Regions from separate parts of the Paenibacillus sp. TSM33 genome, predicted to be linked through region 3. Evidence: riboswitches for the same ligand, from Rfam matches in the RefSeq annotation. Region 3 holds a riboswitch; each other region holds the start of a gene.
What was found. Region 3 has a riboswitch for glycine ahead of sdaAB (L-serine ammonia-lyase, iron-sulfur-dependent subunit beta). Riboswitches for the same ligand answer to the same signal wherever they lie in the genome.
Positions count from the first base shown of each region.

Region 1: it holds a riboswitch for glycine, as region 3 does, so the genes downstream of both, ACN6NF_RS19315 (alanine/glycine:cation symporter family protein) here and sdaAB (L-serine ammonia-lyase, iron-sulfur-dependent subunit beta) in region 3, are expected to answer to the same signal.
Region 2: it holds a riboswitch for glycine, as region 3 does, so the genes downstream of both, gcvT (glycine cleavage system aminomethyltransferase GcvT) here and sdaAB (L-serine ammonia-lyase, iron-sulfur-dependent subunit beta) in region 3, are expected to answer to the same signal.

Region 1 is NZ_JBLZXB010000018.1:65,950-72,316, reverse strand. Features, by position in the region: gene ACN6NF_RS19325 (LacI family DNA-binding transcriptional regulator) at 1-223, opposite strand, end outside; gene ACN6NF_RS19320 (glycoside hydrolase family 1 protein) at 432-1,889, shown strand; glycine riboswitch at 2,058-2,142, shown strand; glycine riboswitch at 2,154-2,248, shown strand; gene ACN6NF_RS19315 (alanine/glycine:cation symporter family protein) at 2,405-3,823, shown strand; partial or broken gene ACN6NF_RS19310 (NADH-dependent alcohol dehydrogenase) at 3,881-4,384, opposite strand; gene ACN6NF_RS19305 (carbohydrate ABC transporter permease) at 4,497-5,324, opposite strand; gene ACN6NF_RS19300 (carbohydrate ABC transporter permease) at 5,346-6,221, opposite strand; gene ACN6NF_RS19295 (ABC transporter substrate-binding protein) at 6,255-6,367, opposite strand, start outside.
Region 2 is NZ_JBLZXB010000017.1:1,404,963-1,411,329, reverse strand. Features, by position in the region: gene gcvPB (aminomethyl-transferring glycine dehydrogenase subunit GcvPB) at 1-886, opposite strand, end outside; gene gcvPA (aminomethyl-transferring glycine dehydrogenase subunit GcvPA) at 883-2,238, opposite strand; gene gcvT (glycine cleavage system aminomethyltransferase GcvT) at 2,364-3,464, opposite strand; glycine riboswitch at 3,544-3,640, opposite strand; glycine riboswitch at 3,641-3,742, opposite strand; gene gcvH (glycine cleavage system protein GcvH) at 4,135-4,533, shown strand; gene ACN6NF_RS18175 (PTS mannitol transporter subunit IIBC) at 4,960-6,367, shown strand, end outside.
Region 3 is NZ_JBLZXB010000005.1:11,450-17,816, forward strand. Features, by position in the region: gene ACN6NF_RS01720 (serine hydrolase domain-containing protein) at 1-825, shown strand, start outside; gene ACN6NF_RS01725 (Ig-like domain-containing protein) at 998-3,334, shown strand; gene sdaAA (L-serine ammonia-lyase, iron-sulfur-dependent, subunit alpha) at 3,417-4,316, opposite strand; gene sdaAB (L-serine ammonia-lyase, iron-sulfur-dependent subunit beta) at 4,306-4,995, opposite strand; glycine riboswitch at 5,207-5,321, opposite strand; gene ACN6NF_RS01740 (DUF6359 domain-containing protein) at 5,536-6,367, shown strand, end outside.

The sequences.
Region 1 (6,367 bases), on a different contig from region 3:
CCAGAACAATTTCATTAATAGTTGATGTGATGATACCAATCTGAAGCGTTTGGCCCTTGGATAAAGAAATCGCATTCCGATTAGGAACATAATCCAATTCCTGCATGATTTTTAAAATTTTAGCTCTGGTTTCTTGGCTTACATGGGGGGACTGATTTAGCACTCTGGATACCGTAGCTTTGGAAAAGCCCGCCAGTTTTGCAATTTGATCCAGATTCGACATGATGCTTCTCCTCACCTAAGAAAAAATACTTGACATGAAACGCGTTACAACAATTAGGATGCTTATGAGGGCATTACGTCTATTTTAAAGCATCTATTGATGCATTTCAAAGGAGAACGGTTACCGTTAGTTATGGATTCGCATTGCAGCACCTGATGGGTTATTGACTAAAGTGAAAACATTAATTAAGAAAAGAGGTTTTCATACCATGACAAAGACACTAAAAGGATTCCCAAAAAACTTCCTCTGGGGTGGGGCAACTGCAGCCAACCAATTGGAAGGTGCTTTTGACGTAGATGGAAAAGGCCTGTCCAGCGCAGACATGATAGCCTATGTACCTAAATCAGAACGTAAGAACGATCATGCTATAGAAATTTCGTCCGAACGATTGGAGGACATCTTGGCAGGGAAGGTAAACGCCCGTTTTCCAAAGCGTGAAGGTGTGGACTTTTACCACCGCTACAAAGAGGATATTGCCTTGTTTGCAGAAATGGGCTTTAAAGTATTCCGGATGTCCATCCACTGGTCGCGGATTTTCCCGAATGGCTATGATGACGAGCCGAATGAAGCAGGATTGCAATTTTACGACAATGTATTCGATGAGCTGCGCAAACATGGTATTGAGCCCTTGGTAACATTGTCACATTATGAAACACCGCTAGGTCTGACACAGAAGTATAATGGCTGGTTGGGACGCGAAGTCGTAGATCATTATGTAAAATATGCCGAAACGGTATTTACACGTTATAAAGACAAAGTAAAATACTGGCTGACCTTTAACGAAATCAATGTCATGACCATGAGCCCGTTTACAGGCGGCGGTGTGGTTATTGACCGTGTAGAAAACAAGCAACAAGCGATATATCAAGCATTGCACCATCAATTTGTAGCAAGTGCATTGGCCACCAAACGGGGACATGAAATCATTCCGGGCGCTCAGATCGGCTGTATGCTGGCACGCATTGAAAGCTACCCACATACGTGTAACCCAGAGGATATCCTGAAAGCACAGCATGAAAATCAAATGAACCTGTTCTTTACGGATGTGCATGCACGTGGGGAATATCCCAACTATATGAACCGTTATTTTGAAGAGAATAATATTGTGATCCAAACAGAATCCGGCGATGCCGAAATTTTGAAAAATAACACGGTCGATTTTATCTCATTTAGCTACTACATGACCTTGACCGTATCGGCAGGTCCAGAAGGAGAGAAGGCAGCGGGGAACCTGATTGGCGGTGTGAAAAATCCATATTTGCAGTCTTCCGACTGGGGATGGCAGATCGATCCGATCGGCCTGCGTGTTACACTAAATACGTTTTATGATCGGTATCAAAAGCCGCTGTTCATCGTAGAAAATGGCCTGGGTGCGTATGATAAGGTAGAAGAAGACGGCTCTGTGCATGACACATATCGCATTGATTACTTGCGTCAGCATATTGCCCAAATGAAGGAAGCGATTGCTGACGGTGTTGATCTAATTGGTTACACCAGCTGGGGTCCTATCGACCTTGTGAGCATGTCTACGTCCGAAATGTCCAAGCGCTACGGATTTATTTACGTTGATCTGGATGATGACGGTAACGGAACGCTTCAACGCTCCAAAAAGGACTCATTTAACTGGTATAAAAATGTGATAGCAACCAACGGTGAAGAATTGTAATTCCATATCGTTTTGACGGGTACAGCAGAGAAAATCCTCAGGATGCAATCTGCTGTACCCGCTTTTTGTATAGATACCCTATCGATTCTTTCAGAGGGCTTCACAAATTTTTCACTTGTAATAAACTGAAATTTTTCTGTATAATGAATAAAAATTTCATATGTCTGGTTGATGTTTGCGGGAGATGGAATGAAAGTTCCAACCGAAGGGGCAAAACTCTCAGGTGCTTAGGCTGATTTACAGCAACGAGCAGGGACCGTAAACGGACAGAACTCTGGAGAGACCCTTAATTGGGCGCCGAAGGTGCACCGCAGATCACATCTGCTTAAACTCTCAGGCAAAAGGACAGAGACGCGAATAACCTGTGACAGGGAGTGCCCTAGGCTTTTTATGAGCTTTTAGAGGTGAATCCTGCACAAGATGGTTGTATTTTTCGTGCCTTTAACCTCTCCAGGAGTCGAATCAACAGATTTGACTCTTTTTTGTTTTCTAATATGCTGGAGGAGCGGGTTGAAATGAATTTGGTACATGTGTTAGAAACGATTAGCAGTTGGATATGGGGGGCGCCTCTCATCATCCTTGTGATGGGAACGGGGTTATGGCTGACCATACGTCTAAAAATGTTGCAGGTATTCCGCCTGCCCCTGGCGATCAAGCTCATCGGTAAGGCACCGAACGAAGGTAGCGGGGATGTAAGCAGCTTTGCGGCTTTGAGTACGGCTCTGGCGGCTACCGTCGGTACAGGAAGTATTGTCGGTGTAGCAACAGCCATTAAGCTGGGCGGGCCAGGGGCCTTGTTCTGGATGGTCGTTGCAGCCTTTTTTGGGATGGCGACGAAATACGCAGAAGGTGTACTTGCGGTAAAATACCGGGTGAAGGATCGGAATGGACAATTCTCCGGCGGTCCGATGTATTATATTGAAAAAGGCCTTGGACGCCGTTTTAAACCATTGGCAATGTTGTTTGCTTTTTCGGGAATGCTGGTAGCGTTGTTCGGAATTGGAACATTTCCTCAGGTCAAGGCGATTGTATCTTCGACTGAAAATAGTTTTGGCGTTCCGCCGATTGTAACAGCATTGACTATTGCTGTCCTTACAGCTCTTGTGACCATTGGAGGACTCAAAAGCATTGCCAAGGTATCGACGAAGGTTGTTCCTTTTAAAACAGGACTATATGTACTGATTTGTATTATTGTACTGATTCGGTTTGCTGACCAGCTTCCTGCTGCCATCGCGCTTGTGCTTCATTCGGCATTTTCAACTACATCGGCAACGGGTGGATTTGCAGGAGCTACGATTATGCTGGCGATGCGCAGCGGGGTAGCCAGAGGTATTTTTGCCAATGAGGCTGGATTGGGCAGCGCACCGATTGCAGCCGCGGCTGCCAAAACCAAATGGCCTGCAGAACAAGGGCTGATTTCCATGACAGGCGTATTTATTGATACGATGGTTATTTGTGTGATGACCGGGTTGACGTTACTGGTTAGCGGGGTGTGGAGCGGGCCTACCGATGCAGGCTTGATGACTCAGCAAGCCTTTTCCAGTGCATTTCCGCTGGGAGCAGAGCTGCTCACCATCATCCTGATTATGTTCGCATTCACCACCATGCTCGGCTGGAACTATTACGGGGAACGCTGTGTTGAATACTTGCTTGGGGTTAAGTGGATCAAGCCTTATCGTTATTTGTTCATTGTACTGGTTGGCGGGGGCGCGTTCATTAAACTGGATGCGATTTGGCTGCTGGCGGATATTTTTAACGCAATGATGGCTTTTCCAAACCTAATTGCACTGCTCGGCTTGTCGGGAATTGTCGTTGCAGAAACCCGAACCTATATGAATTCTTTGTATCCTAATAAGGACAAGGGTATTCTTGCAGGTGCCAATGTAGGGGCGGCTATCCAAGTAGAAGAAAAAGGACAAACGGTGAATTCATAAATACTAAAAGGGAGTGTTCTCAGCCATCACAGGCTTGAGGACACTCCCTTTTAATTGTTATAACGATGCACGCAAAATAGCTAAAATATCTTCCTGTTTCAGCTTTTGATAATTACCGAAACCTCCGTGCTCCATTTCACGGGCCGCAATGCTTGCGATGTTTTCCAATTGTTCATCATTAATGTTGTAATCGGCCAGGGTAGAAGGGGCACCAAGACTTGTCCAGAACGCACTTAGACGGTCAATACCTTCCAAGGCAATTTCTCTGTCAGTTTTACCTACAGTGTCCAAGTCGAACATACTGAGCATCAGCCGCTTCATGCGTGCAGCATCCTGATCCACTGTATGTCTCATCCAGTTGGGAAACAGAATCGCTAGACCGCCAGCATGAGGAATATCATATACAGCAGATAGTGCATGTTCAATGGTATGCGAAGCCCAATCCCCGAAGTAGCCCATTTGCAGCGTACCGTTCAGGGCAATCGTCCCAGCATATAATATCGTTTCGCGATGCTCATAGTTGTGCAAATCCTCCAGCAGCTTAGGTGCCGTTTCAATCACATGGTAATCTCTTATCTTGACTAGCCCATTAAATATCTGACTTGGCCATGTAAGCTATTTGAAATGACGATTAACCATTATACAAGAAAAGAATAAGGGGAATCAAGTGAAGCTAATCTTTGATCGCTCCAGCGGCAAGATCGGAAATAAATTGGCGGCTGATGAAAAGAAACAAAATAATAAGCGGGAGTACAGCCAGCAGGGTGCCAGCAATGACCATCGCATAGTCCGTATTGTAAATCCCGTTCAATTGAGACAATGCAATCTGGAGTGTGAATTTGCGCTCATCCGTTAAAACGATTAACGGCCATAAGTAATCATTCCAAGTTCCTATAAAGGTAAATGCGCCGAGAAAAGCGAACGCAGGGCGTAAAATTGGCAGTGCTACATTCCAGTACAGCCGAAAAAAGCTGCACCCGTCCATACGTCCCGCATCCAGCAGCTCCTTGGGAATGGATTCTTCTGCATACTGGCGAATCCAGAAAATGCCGAAGGCATTTACCATACCCGGGATGATGAGCGCTTTGAACGTACCTACCCATCCAAAGGAAGCCATCATGACAAAGGAGGGAACGAGCGAAAGTTGTGAAGGGACCATCATTGTTCCTAGCAGAATGACGAATAGCACCTTTTTGCCCGGAAAATCAAACTTTGCGAATGCAAAACCGGCCAGTGAATCAAAAAACAGCACCAATATGGTAACAGAAGTGGCTACAAAAAGGGTATTAAAAAAGGCGCCGGTAAAATCAATCTGCTGCAGTACTCTCGTGATGTTATCCAGGAAGTGGCTGCCGAACCACAATTGTGGCGGAAAATGATAGATGTCTGAGGTCGTACGGGTTGCCATAACAATCAGCCAGTAAAATGGAAACATCGACAGGATGATACCTACCAACAGCCCGGCATATAAAACAATGGATCTTGCACGTGTCTGCATCATGTGGTAAAGCTCCTTCCATCGTTATTTTTTACCTTGAACGAGTTTCCAATTGATGATGGAGAATAGAGCAATAATGAGAAACATGCCCCATCCGACAGCAGCGCCATATCCAAAATAGTTGTTAATGAACGACTCGCGGTACAGGTATAAAACGATGGTCATGCCACTTGCCCCGGCACCGCCGTCATTACCGACCAGGACCTGTGGCTCGGTGAACAGCTGCATGCCACCGATGGTGGACGTAATGACCGTAAACAAAATGACTGGGCGCAGCATGGGAATGGTGATGCGGAAAAAAGCTTGCGCTCCGGTTGCCCCGTCTATTTTGGCGGCCTCATACAGCACATGTGGGATACTCTGGAGCCCAGCCAGATAGATAATGGCGTTGTAGCCCATCCATCTCCAGACGACCATGGAAGAAATGGCGATTTGGATACCCCATGGCACATTCAGCCATTGGATCATAGGTAGTCCCAAGAGCTGCAAAAGGTAGTTGAGAAAGCCAAAATTGTTGGCAAATAAGGCGCCAAAGATGATGGCCACAGCAACAATAGATGTCACATTGGGCAGGAAGAATCCAACTCGCCATAAGGTGCGCATTTTCACAAAAGGGGCATAAAGCAGAAAGGCAACAATGAGTGCTAGAAATAGCATTGGAATCGTGGCGTACACCCAGATCACAAACGTATTACCTACAGCCTGCCAAAATTCGTTGTCTGTCACAAGGTAACGAAAGTTGCCCCAGCCGTTGTAGGTCATGTCTCCGATCCCGTCCCATTTGTGAAACGCCAGGTACAATGAAAAGCCAATCGGAAACAAGCCAAAGATGCCAAACAGCAAATAAAATGGAGAGATCGCAGCATAAACGGCCCGGTGCTTCCAGATTTCTCTCAGCATATTGTCCACACGCCTTTTTTGAAGTTTTGTTTTTTACCGCTGTAATTCCCGTTCAATTCGTTGCATTGTTTCCGTCCATAATGAGTCGGGATCGGCATTTTGTTTGGCCACATTGGCAAGACGACGGGTCACAATGCCGTGGATGA
Region 2 (6,367 bases), on a different contig from region 3:
CAGGGCCGCCTCCACCGTGCGGGGTACTCATTGTTTTGTGCAAATTGAGATGCACCACATCGAAGCCCATGTCCCCGGGGCGGGTAATCCCCATGATGGCGTTGGAGTTTGCCCCGTCATAGTAGAGCAGACCACCTGCGTCATGCACGATCGCGGCAATGTCAGTAATTTGTTTCTCGAACAAGCCCAGCGTGTTCGGATTGGTCAGCATGAGCGCAGCGGTGTCGTTGCCTACGGCTTGGCGGAGCGCGTCCAGATCCACCAGCCCCTCAGGGGTGGAGGGAAGGGTGATTGTTTCGAAGCCCGCGACGGTTGCACTGGCGGGATTCGTACCGTGCGAGGAATCCGGCACGAGCACCTTGGTACGTCGCTCACCACGGCTCTCGTGGTACGAGCGAATCATCATCAGCCCGGTCCATTCGCCATGGGCGCCAGCAGCGGGCTGGAGTGTGACGGCATCCATCCCGGTCAACGCAGCCAGATCGTTTTGGAGCGTATGTAGCAGCTCCATAGCCCCCTGGATGCTATTCTCCGGCTGATATGGATGAATTTTAGCGAAGCCTGCGTAACGGGCGACATCCTCATTCACCTTCGGATTGTATTTCATCGTACAGGAGCCGAGCGGATAAAATCCGTTGTCGACGCCAAAATTGCGCTGGGACAGGGCGGTATAATGGCGAATAACATCTACTTCGTATACCTCGGGTAATGCCGCAGGTTCGCTGCGCAGCGCATAATCCGGCAAAAGCTCTGCCACCGGGCGACGAGGAACGTCGCACCCGGGAAGGGAATAAGCGATGCGACCCGGACGGCTCAATTCAAAAATGAGCGCTTGATCGTGCTCCTTCAACAGCTCTTGTTTCTGATCGGGTCCGGTGTGTGTCATAGCAATCCCTCCAAGGTGTGTACAAATTGGTCAATCTCTTCTTTGGTTCTTTGCTCCGTCACGGCAATCAGCATGTGACCCGCAAGTTCCGGATAGTCCCGGCCCAAATCATAGCCTGCGATAAATCCAGCAGCTAGCAGATTGTCCTGAAGTTTGCTCACATCCGTACCTTCAGGCAGCCTAAGGGCAAACTCGTTAAAGGTCGGTGCGTGAAATGAGGCAGTTACGCCTTTCAAGCTCAGCAATTGTTCTAATGCATAGCGGCTTTTATGCAAATTTAGCTCGGCTACTTCCTGGATACCCTGTTTACCCATGACAGACAAGTACACAGATGCAGATAAAGCAAGCAACGCTTGGTTGGAACAAATGTTAGAAGTAGCCTTTTCGCGGCGGATATGCTGTTCCCGCGCTTGCAAGGTCAGCACGAAGCCGCGTTTGCCGTTACGGTCTGTGGTTTGGCCTACGATACGCCCAGGGATACGACGCATATGTGCCTGAGAAACGGCAAAGTAACCGCAGGTTGGACCACCGAGAGAGGACGAGATCCCAAGCGGCTGCGCGTCTCCTACAACAATATCCGCGCCCTGCTTGCCGGGCGCCTCCAGCAAGCCAAGTGCCAATGGGTTGGCACTGACAACCATAAGCCCTTGGTGTGCATGGATGAGGTCAGCCATCGGCTTCAGATTTTCTACGGCTCCAAAAAAGTTGGGGCTTTGGATCAAAACAGCCGCCGTCTGTTCCGATACGGCCGCGGCAAGCGCATCGACATCCGTTACGCCGTCCGAACAGCCGATCTCCACGATGTCCAAGTCCAATCCGCGCGCATAGGCTGCCAATACCTGGCGTGCCTCTGGATGGACAGACCTTGATACGATAAGCTGTTTACGGCGCGTGGCTGCGGCGGCCAGTGAGCCCGCTTCCGCTAGAGCTGTCGCTCCATCGTACATGCTGGCATTAGCTACTGCCATGCCTGTCAATTCGCAAATATATGACTGGAATTCAAAAATGGCTTGCAGCTCGCCTTGGCTTACTTCCGGCTGATAGGGGGTGTAGGCTGTGTAAAATTCGGAACGTGAGGTGATGTGCTGAATGACGGACGGAATATGATGATCATAAATACCTGCACCAAGAAAGCTGGTATGTGTGTCTGTATTGGCGTTGTGTCTGGCCAGCTCGGCCATGTGGCGAGTTAAGGCTCTTTCGTCAAGCCGAGAGGAAAGAGGGAGTTCTCCTTGGTATCGAATAGCCTCTGGAATGTCACTGAATAAATCATCAATGGATGATACGCCCACCACACGCAGCATTTCGGTTTGATCTTGTTCGGTCATAGGGAGATAGCGATGCTGCTTCATAGATTCTGGCTCCTTTCGGAAAAGCAAAGTTTAAAATTGAAGATTAGTTCATCAATAGTCGTGAATTCAAAATCAAGAAGTATATATCAGACATGATCGCTTTTTTAGAGTGATGAGGATTAAGATCAGCGTGACCGTTTATAAAAGGGGGCTGGGACCACTTCCGCACGCAGGCGTTTACCACGAATTTCGACCTCCAGCGGTGTAGATAGGGTGCTAAAACGACTGTCCACCAGGGCCAGCCCCAGATTGCGCTTCAAGGTGGGCGATTGAGTCCCCGTTGTGACCTCACCGATATGTTGGCCCTCCGCGAAGACTGGATAATGAGCGCGCGGGATACCGCGGTCAATCATTTCCAGCCCGATCAGCTTGCGAGGAATTCCTTGTTCTTTCTGGCGTTGCAGTGCTTCCCTGCCGATAAAATCTCCTTTATTCAGCTTGACGAAGAAACCTAAACCAGCCTCAAGCGGTGAAATCGTGGCAGATAACTCCTGTCCGTACAGCGGCAGCCGTGCCTCAAACCGCAGTGTATCGCGAGCACCAAGCCCAGCGGGAATTAGCCCATACGATTCACCGCAACGAAGCAAACCATCCCACACGGCGGGTGCTTCCTCAGCAGGTATATAAAATTCAAAACCGTCTTCGCCGGTATATCCGGTTCGGGAGACGAGCGCTTTTGCTCCGAACAATTGCACGTTCTCATGGAATCGGAAAGATGCCAGATTCGTAATATCTGCATTTGTCACGGCTGCGGCAATACGTGCTGCTTCCGGTCCTTGTAATGCCAGCAATGCTATCGCATCAGATACATTCTCCAGATGAACCGATGTAGGTACGTGGCGCATGAGCCAATCCCAATCTTTGTCGATGTTGGAGGCATTCACAACGAGCATATAGCGCTCGGGTCCTTTGCAGTATACAAGCAAGTCGTCCACTATGCCTCCATCGGGGTAACACAGGAGTGAATATTGTGCCTGGCCCGGTTCCAACTGGCTGACATCATTTGTGGTTACCTGTTGCAAAAAAGCCTCGGCTTCTTTGCCCTCAACCAAAAACTCGCCCATGTGCGAGACATCGAATAAACCCGCACGTTGCCGGACGGCCTCATGCTCCTTTTGGATGCCGCTAAACTGAACGGGAAGCTCCCACCCGCCAAAGTCAATACAACGAACCCCGGGCTGCGTCCCGTAGGACGAAAATAATGGTGTTCTTCGCAAATTAGACATTTTTTCACTCCTATCCAGTGTAATCGGCTAAACAAAAAAGACAGGCTGAAAGAAACGTATAGACGGCAGTCCATACTCTTCTTTCAGCTCTGTCCTTGATACCAGAAAGTTACCCCGGTATGAACCAGGTTTCCTCTTGGGTGATCCGCTCTAATCGCGAATGCTCTCCAGAGATGCGTCCGGCAGAGGTCCTTTTGCCTGAGAGATTCACCTGCAATGCAAGTTTACTCCTTCGGCGCTACCTTTTGGATCAACGGTACGTTACCCGGTTTTGCAGATAACAACTTGATCCGATTCGCGTGCACAACTGTCTCACAAGCGACAACGGCTATGCGAATCTTTTTGGTAGTCTCTCCCTCCGCGTTCATCCGCGTTTGCAGTTGTCGGGGTATTTCCAAAAGCATTTGCTATAACCCATTAATACGCAAATTCATTCAAAATGTCAATAAAAATGTCATATAAAACAATCCAAAAAACATTTAATGTATAAATAAGGATATGTAAGCGTTTGTTACAAGTTATCATTTTTTAATATTCTATGCTATACGAGATAACATGAAGTATTTTTGTTAGTATTATTGACATGAGTGTTCTTGTTGTCATAATCTTAACCTGTCTAATACAGGTGATTAAAAACATTTTATTCATGTGGAAGTGAGGGGAAAGCAAGATGAGTGAAGTGAAACAGGAACTTTGGTATACAGACGAACATGAGTGGGTTCAGCGCACAGCGGACGGGACGTTGCGGATCGGCATTACAGACTTTGCACAGCATCAACTGGGTGATATTGTTTTTGTGGAATTACCTGAGGCGGGAGCAACGATTAAACAGGGGGCAGAGATTGGTACAATTGAATCGGTGAAGACTGTATCCGATCTTTTTGCTCCGGTGGCGGGAACTGTATTGAAAGTGAATGAAGCTCTGGAAAGCACACCGGAGCTGGTGAATGAATCTCCCTATGAGAAGGGATGGATGATCGAAGTAGAGATAGGCAATGATGTCGAGGAAGCTGTGGGCAAGCTGCTGTCTGCAGATCAGTACGAGCAGTTGATTTTGGATGAGCAATAATGAGCAATACAGGATGAAATATTAGCGCTTTATTCTAAATTTTTATATGGATATTGATTTGAATAAGAGCATCGTTAGTCCGCTCGCTTTGTGTATAAAATAGTCGCTATGTTCTGACATGGCGGCTATTTTTTTGTTGTCTTTTAGAAGACGTATTTACGTAACTCAATCAGATTTAGAGGAGAACTCCTCTATACAATTGCACAGATGTACAGCACTGTTTTTTCGACTAATTTCTATTGATATCGGTCATATTAAGAAGAATTATGCAGGTATAATGCCTTGTCGTTACTTTAAATTTAAATGTTGTCATCAATGTTCATGACGAAAGTACGTTTTCATTTCGTTGATGAAGATAGCGCTGTCATTTAGTATGAATTTTAAGAAAAGGTAGTGATGCTATTTACTCACAAGGAGGATATGGATATGAGCACAGTGGACACAAAGTCCAGTTCAAACGGTGGTGCCCGTGTCGCCGTTCAGCGTTTTGGCCGTTTTCTCAGCGGTATGGTTATGCCCAATATGGGAGCCTTTATCGCATGGGGATTAATTACAGCACTTTTTATTCCGACTGGGTGGTTCCCGAACGAGGGTTTTGCACAGCTGGTTGATCCGATGAAAAATTATTTGCTGCCGCTGCTGATCGGTTACACAGGAGGCACGATGATTCACGGACAGCGTGGAGGTGTGATCGGTGCCATTATGACGATGGGTGTCATTGTGGGGGCCGATATCCCCATGTTCCTGGGTGCGATGGTAGCTGGTCCGCTGGCTGCTTGGATATTGAAGAAGTTCGATAAAGCCATTGAAGGCAAAGTCAGATCAGGTTTTGAAATGCTGGTCAATAATTTCTCGGCTGGCATTATCGGTGCCATTCTAGCACTGCTAGCGCATGTGGCGATCGGTCCGGTCGTGCAAACCATTAGTCAAGTGTTGTCGACAGGGGTACAGTTCCTCGTGAACGCAGGGCTACTGCCGCTTGTCAATCTCATTATTGAGCCCGGAAAAGTATTATTTCTCAACAATGCACTGAATCACGGAGTATTGAGTCCGATTGCGCTGGAGGAAGCTGCAAGAACAGGAAAATCCGTTTTGTTCATGCTTGAATCCAATCCTGGGCCGGGCCTCGGTATTTTGCTGGCCTATTGCCTGTTCGGTAAAGGCTCTGCGAAGTCGTCTGCTCCTGGTGCAGTCATCATTCATTTTTTCGGCGGGATTCATGAAATTTATTTCCCTTATATTTTGATGAAGCCGATTCTGATTCTCGCAGCTATAGCAGGGGGCGTTGTGGGAACCTTCTGCTTTATGTTGACAGGTGCCGGACTGGTTGCTGCTCCTTCACCAGGCAGTATCATTGCTTATTTCCTGATGACACCAAAAGGCGGATATTTGTCGATGCTGAGCGGTGTGGTCGCTGCTGCAGTCGTATCCTTTGCTGTTGCCGCAGTATTGCTCAAGACAGGTAAGCAAAAGGAAGAGGGGCTGGAGGAAGCTGCATCCCGCCTGAAAGATATGAAAAATCAAAGCAAGGGTGCTAGTGCTAACGACGCTGTAGTGGGAAGTAACCATGCGTCTGGTCGTACTGTCGAGGCTGCTGCAGATCGAATGCACAAAGATAAGTCCGAAGTGAACAAAATTGTCTTTTCCTGTGATGCAGGTATGGGTTCAAGCGCCATGGGAGCTTCAATTTTACGCAAGAAAATGAAACAGGCGGGCGTGGGCGTTACGGTAACGAATACGGCCATCAGTGAAATTCCACAGGATGCGGATATTGTCATTACACAAAAAACGTTGACAGACCGGGCTAAAACGGTAGCCCCGAATGCTGAGCACA
Region 3 (6,367 bases):
CCTATTTTAATTAAGCATATATTCAATATGAGTGCGGGGCTTCCTTATGCTTCTGAGTTTTCAGAAACAGGAAAAGCTATGCAAAAGGTCATTACAGCTTTAAAGGAGAAGCACGGGAAATATGACCTGCGCACAGAAATTAAAGCGCTTTCCGAGGTTCCACTCGCATTTGAACCGGGAACACGTTGGTTATACGGGTATGGACACGATCTTGTTGCAGGTTTTATTGAAGTCATTTCGGGTAAATCGGTAGGACAATTTTTGAAGGATGAAATTTTTGATCCACTTGGAATGAACAACACAGGTTACCGTTATTGTGGAGATATTGAATCGCGGATGGCCTCCATGTATCAACGGACAGACGCCGGAAAACTTAAAAAAATTGAAGGTTTCCTGGATGAATATCATCAGCCAGATGCTATATATGAAGGTGGGGGCGCAGGTTTATATTCGACAGTCAAGGATTACCTCACCTTTTCACAAATGATGTCAAATGGCGGCACGATAAACGGTGTGGAGCTATTGGGGAGAAAAACCATTGATTTAATGCGCTCAAATCATCTGAGTACAGCCCAACTAACGGATTTCACCAATTCATACCATACAGGTTATGGCTATGGACTGGGCGTGCGTACGTTAATGGATAAAGCAGCTGGGCATGCAAACAGCTCGATTGGAGAATTTGGCTGGACGGGAATGGCAGGCACTTGGGTTTCTATAGATCCGAGCGAAAAGTTCTCTGTCGTTTATATGCATCAGCTCGATCCCAATATGGAAGAGTACCACCATTTGAGAATTCGTGCAGCAGCTTATAGCTGCTTGTAAAAGTGAGGGTATATTTAACGATTTGATCTTTGGTAATACCGATTCTAGTTAATAAGGACCAAATTTTCTTTAAAGTCTAAACTATTCTTTTCCATATGACGACATAAAACGTAGGTGTAGGGATTTTACGAAATCCTTAATTTTTAGCTTTGAAATGGGAGGGAATTAGATTTTGAAGAATAGATGGTCCGGTTTTCTGGCGTTGGTCATCCTGATTTCAAGTTTTACATCATATGCAGGGTTTGCATCTGCAGCAGAAGCAGTGCTTTCCAAGATCGTCCTTTCGTCTAACGAGGTAACTTTGCAACAGGGGGATACAGCTGCGTTGACGGCAACGGCTGTTTATAGCGATGGGACAACCTCGAATGTAACCGTCAGCACAGATTGGAAAAGTGATAATACATCTATTGCTACAGTGTATAATGGTACAGTTTCAGCCAAAGCTGAAGGGGAAGCCACTGTGATTGCGACCTATAAGGAGAAGGTACAGTCAGTTCAGGTACATGTAACGAAAAAGGTTAAGGCGCTGACATCCAATGTACAAAGCCTGAACTTGCGTTCAAGCGGTACAGGACAGATTGATCTGACAGCGACTTACAGTGATAATACAACAGCTCAGGTTTCAGGTGATGCGGCCTGGACTTCGGATAATCAGAAGGTAGCGACTGTAGTCAACGGATTAGTTACTGCTCAGGGAGCAGGTTCAGCTAATATTAAGGCTGTTTATGGACAACAGAACGTAACGATTGCTGTACAGGTGGAGCAGGTTAAACGGCTGGATGCCAGTACATCAGAGGTTTCTCTTTTGTTGAAAGATACGGAGAAGGTTAAATTGACAGCCATGTTCCCAGATGGATCGACTCAGGATGTTACAGAGTCTGCCGAGTGGAGCTCCAGCAATACAGCCGTGGCAGATGTTCTGAAAGGCACTATTACCGGCTATAGCACAGGGAAGGCGACAATTATAGGTAAATATGGCACGATGTCCGCTACGATTGCGGTGGATGTGGATCAGACGAATAAGCTGAAAGCCAGCGAAACCAACATTTTTCTCCGTTTGGATGGATCAAAAAAAATACAGGTATCTGCTGTGTACCCGGATGGAACGGTAACAGATATCACAGATAAAGCTACTTGGACATCAAGCGATGAAAAAATTGCAACAGTGAATAAAGGAACCATTATGGCCATTGGAGCGGGTTCAGCTACAGTGACTGCTAAGTATGGAGATAAGACAGTTTCGATCAAGACAGATGTCGAAACCTCTAGATTTCTGGATTTGAGCGAGGACAAGCTGAGCTTGAACGCCAAGGAATCCAAGAAGCTCAAGCTGACTGCAACGTACGTGACAGGTACGGAAGAAGATATCACAAGTAAGGCAGAGTGGAAGTCCAGCAATGAAGATATCGCTTTTGTCAGCGCGGGGGAAGTCACAGGTTATAAAACAGGTGAGGCTACGATCACAGCTTCTTATGGCGGCAAAACAGCCACAGCTACGGTATCTGTAAATGTACCTGGTGATCTGTCTTTGTCCTCCAAAACGGCGACGATTGATATTAATGAGGATTATACTGCGACTCTGACGGCTACTTATGCGGATGGGCGCAAGGAAGACGTAACACAGGATGCGGAGTGGGCTTCAAGCGCGGAAGATATTGCTTCTGTGTCCAAAGGAACGATTACGGGTAAAGCAGCCGGTAAAGCGGTTATTACAGCGACCTATAACGGCAAAAAACTGACGATAAACGTACAAGTGGGCCTTGTAGATCGTCTGGAAACAGACTCGCGCGTAATTGCACTCGGCGCTCAGGAAACGAAGCAACTGAAAGTAACAGGCGTTAAGAGTGGCGGTACAAAAACAGACGTAACCAAGGACGCCACTTGGACTACTAGCAATGTAAAAGTAGTTGAAGTTAGCGAGGGTTTGATCAAAGCGAATGCTAGCGGTAAGGCAACGATCACTGCTTCATATGGCAAGCAAACCATTACATTTACGGTAGAAGTAGACGTAGCGCAAAAGATTGAAGCGGATGCCATTGCATTATCACTGAAATCCGGGGATCAAAAAACGATTGCGATTGTGGTTAAATCCAGTGATGGTAAAGAAAAGGATGTTACAACTCAAGCTGAATGGAAAACCTCCAATTATAAGGTAGCCACCGTCAAAAAGGGTCAGGTTACCGCGGTCAGCTACGGTAAAGCTAACATTCAGGCGAAGTTCGGTGGGAAAGTGATCAGCGTGCCTGTTGATGTTGATACGCTTAAATACTTACAAACGGACGAAGTCGCCTTGACTTTGAAGGCAGGGCAGTTGGCTAAGGTTACAGCTACAGCCACGTATAAGGATGAGTCGGAAAAAGATGTTTCCAAGCCGGCTGTCTGGTCCTCATCCAGAATTATTGTTGCGACGGTCAAAGACGGTAACATTAAAGCACAGGGCAAGGGCAAAGCTGTAATTACCGTGAAATATGCAGGTAAAATGACGAAGGTACAGGTGACCGTTCAGTAATCTGTAATCGACTGAAAAGAAAAAGAGCAAGCATACGTCTAGAGACGACATGCTTGCTCTTTTATTTTTTAAAGCTTAGAAGCTACGACTTATGCTTCTTGGCCCGTGTGTTGCGTGTCAGTGATTCGGTCAAACGCTTGCCAGTGGGTGTCTGGGCCAAGCCGCCTTTGGCGGTCTCGCGGTGCTTTGATGGCATTGCGCTGCCGACTTCAAGCATTACGTCAATGACTTCGTCAGACGGAATGGCGCTGCGCACGCCTGCCAAAGCCATATCCGCTGCGGCAAGTGCGGTCACGGCTCCCAGTCCGTTGCGCACGATGCATGGAATCTCGACGAGTCCGGCGACGGGGTCGCAAATTAGACCGAGCGTGTTCTTGAGCGCTAGGCCTACGGCGTGAACGGCCTGCTCAGGTGTGCCGCCGCGTAGCTCGACCATCGCGCCAGCGGCCATCCCGATGGCTGAGCCAATCTCAGCCTGACAGCCTCCCTCCGCGCCGGAAATGAAGGAATTATTGGCGATGACGTAGCCAATGGCTCCGGCTGCGAACAAGCCGTGCACCATATGCTCATCATCCCAGCCGAACCGCTCCTGCGCACTAATGAACACACCGGGGATGACTCCACAAGAGCCAGCAGTGGGCGTAGCCACAATACGCCCCATGGACGCATTAACCTCCGACACGGAGAGCGCATAAGCCATGGCGAGTGCGGAGGCGTCGCCGGAGCAGGTTTCCCCTGTCCGCAGATACTCGGCCAGACGCTTGCCGTCGCCGCCCGTTAATCCGCTGCGGGATACGGTGTCTTGCGTCTGACCACGATGAACGGCCTCCTTCATGACTTCATAATATTCAGACATTTGGCGGAAGATTTCTTCTTCCGTTGTATTCGTCTCTTGTACCTGCTCTTGAATCATCAGGCGGCCAATCGTGGTGGATTCCTCCGCGCATATGGCGCTGATTTCATGCAGATGGCTAAATCGCATCAGATTCAGCTCCTTTTTTCAAATTAATCATTTTAATTTCGTACATATGTGGTAAGGATCGTAGTTTTGCGATCAGTTCAGCCGTAGGAGGACTGTCCGTTTCGATGGCTGTAAGTGCTTCACCATCCCGGCCTTTGCGATCCACATGCATATAGGCAATGTTAATGTCGGCAGCGCCGAGTGCTGAAGTCACCGCACCTAATGTACCGGGTTTATCCGAGTGAAGGAGCACTAACGTAGACAGTTCCCCGGTCAGGTTGACTCGGAATTCATTGAGCTGCTGGACATGGATGCTGCCGCCGCCAATGGAGGAGCCCAGCAATGTGCGCTGATCCTCACCCTTCCACAGCTCAAAACGGACGGTGTTCGGATGGGGCGCGGGTAGGCCGCTGACGGCAAATTCCACGTCCATTCCTGCCTGCTCCGCCCATTGCTCGGCATCTGGAATTCGATGGTCGTCCGTATCGTAATTAAGCAGTCCTGCGATGAGCGCCAGGTCTGTACCGTGTCCTTTGTATGTGTCAGCGAAGGAGCCGTACAATGTCATGCGGGCGCGGTCAGGCTGCGACCCGAGCCAGTGACGGGCAACGCGTGCAAGCCGCACCGCGCCTGCGGTGTGTGAACTGGAAGGTCCGGTCATGGCCGGACCGATAATGGAAAATACATCTTTGAAACGCATGGTGTGACCCCCTGTATGTTCTAGTACCATAGTATATGGTATTTCCGCGTTTGTGCGCGGCTATGACGGTTCCTAATGCTGACGTACAATGTGAGCGCAAAAAAGGACAGGATAAGGAAGTTTCCCTTATCTCTGTCCTCGTTACCTGAGAGTTTCGTGCGGTGTTCTTACCGCCTTACCCCTTGGGTGGCTTGCGCTCTCTCCAGAGTTGCGTCAGATGACGATACATGGACCTGAGAGATTATCCGCCAGCCGGGTGCTGGCGTCTTGCTCCTTCGGTGCCGCCAGCGTGTAAGCCCCTGGACAGACTCTCCCGTCATCTTCATTCGCGTATACCGTTCTACATATATTTCTTAGCGTAATGTATGCCGTGCTCGGTGTCAATCGCAGGGATTAAATTTTACATAAACAGGCGATTTTTCGATAACAAAGATTAAAATTTACATAATTATGGATGAAATCAGGAAGGAATTAGAAGATTGACAGCTAATCTGATAGAGGACAAGTACATTTATGGAATTATAGGAGGGATATTGACGTATGGTAAAAGGCTTGCGGTTCACAGGTTCACGCTTGAAAGGGGTGCTGCATCTGGCAGCGATCGTATCGCTGCTGATTGGGATCTTCGTTCCATTCGGTCAGGTCAAGGCAGAGGGAGCATTGACGGTAGACGAAGCACTTCAGCGCCAAGGCAGTGGAGGTACAGTGACGGTGGAAGGCTACATCGTCGGACATGCTACCGGATCGAAAACGGCTAATTTTTCTGCTCCGTTTGCAAATGATTTTAACGTACTGATTGCCGACCAGGCCAGTGAACGTAGCACGTCTAATCTATTAAATGTACAGCTGACATCAGCGTACAGAGGGCAATTTGGGCTAACAGGCCATCCTGAGCTGATTGGCAGCAAAATTCGTGTGACAGGTACGCTTGGCGCCTACAATAATTTTGGTGGAGTAAAAAGCCCGAGCGCTGTGGAACTGGTGAATGGAAGCGAGCCGGGTGAACCTAATCCTGGCAATCCAAGTCAACCTGGCTCGACGTTGCCGGACGGCAAAGGTAAAAAGGTGCTGTTCGATAATACGCACGCCCAGACAGCTGGGGCAGCAGATTGGGTCATTGAGGGCGCCTTCTCTGATTTTTCCAATGGACTGCGTAATGTAGGCTTTACAGTGGACCAATTGAATCGCCCTATTCCTTTTACTTATGGAGAACAGGCCATAACCTATGATAAGCTGCGCCAATATGATGTGTTCATCATTGGTGAGGCGAATGTTGCCTTTAAGGCATCTGAGCAGGCTGCCCTGCTGCAATATGTGAATAACGGGGGAAGTGTCTTCTTCATCTCCGATCACTATAATGCAGACCGTAACA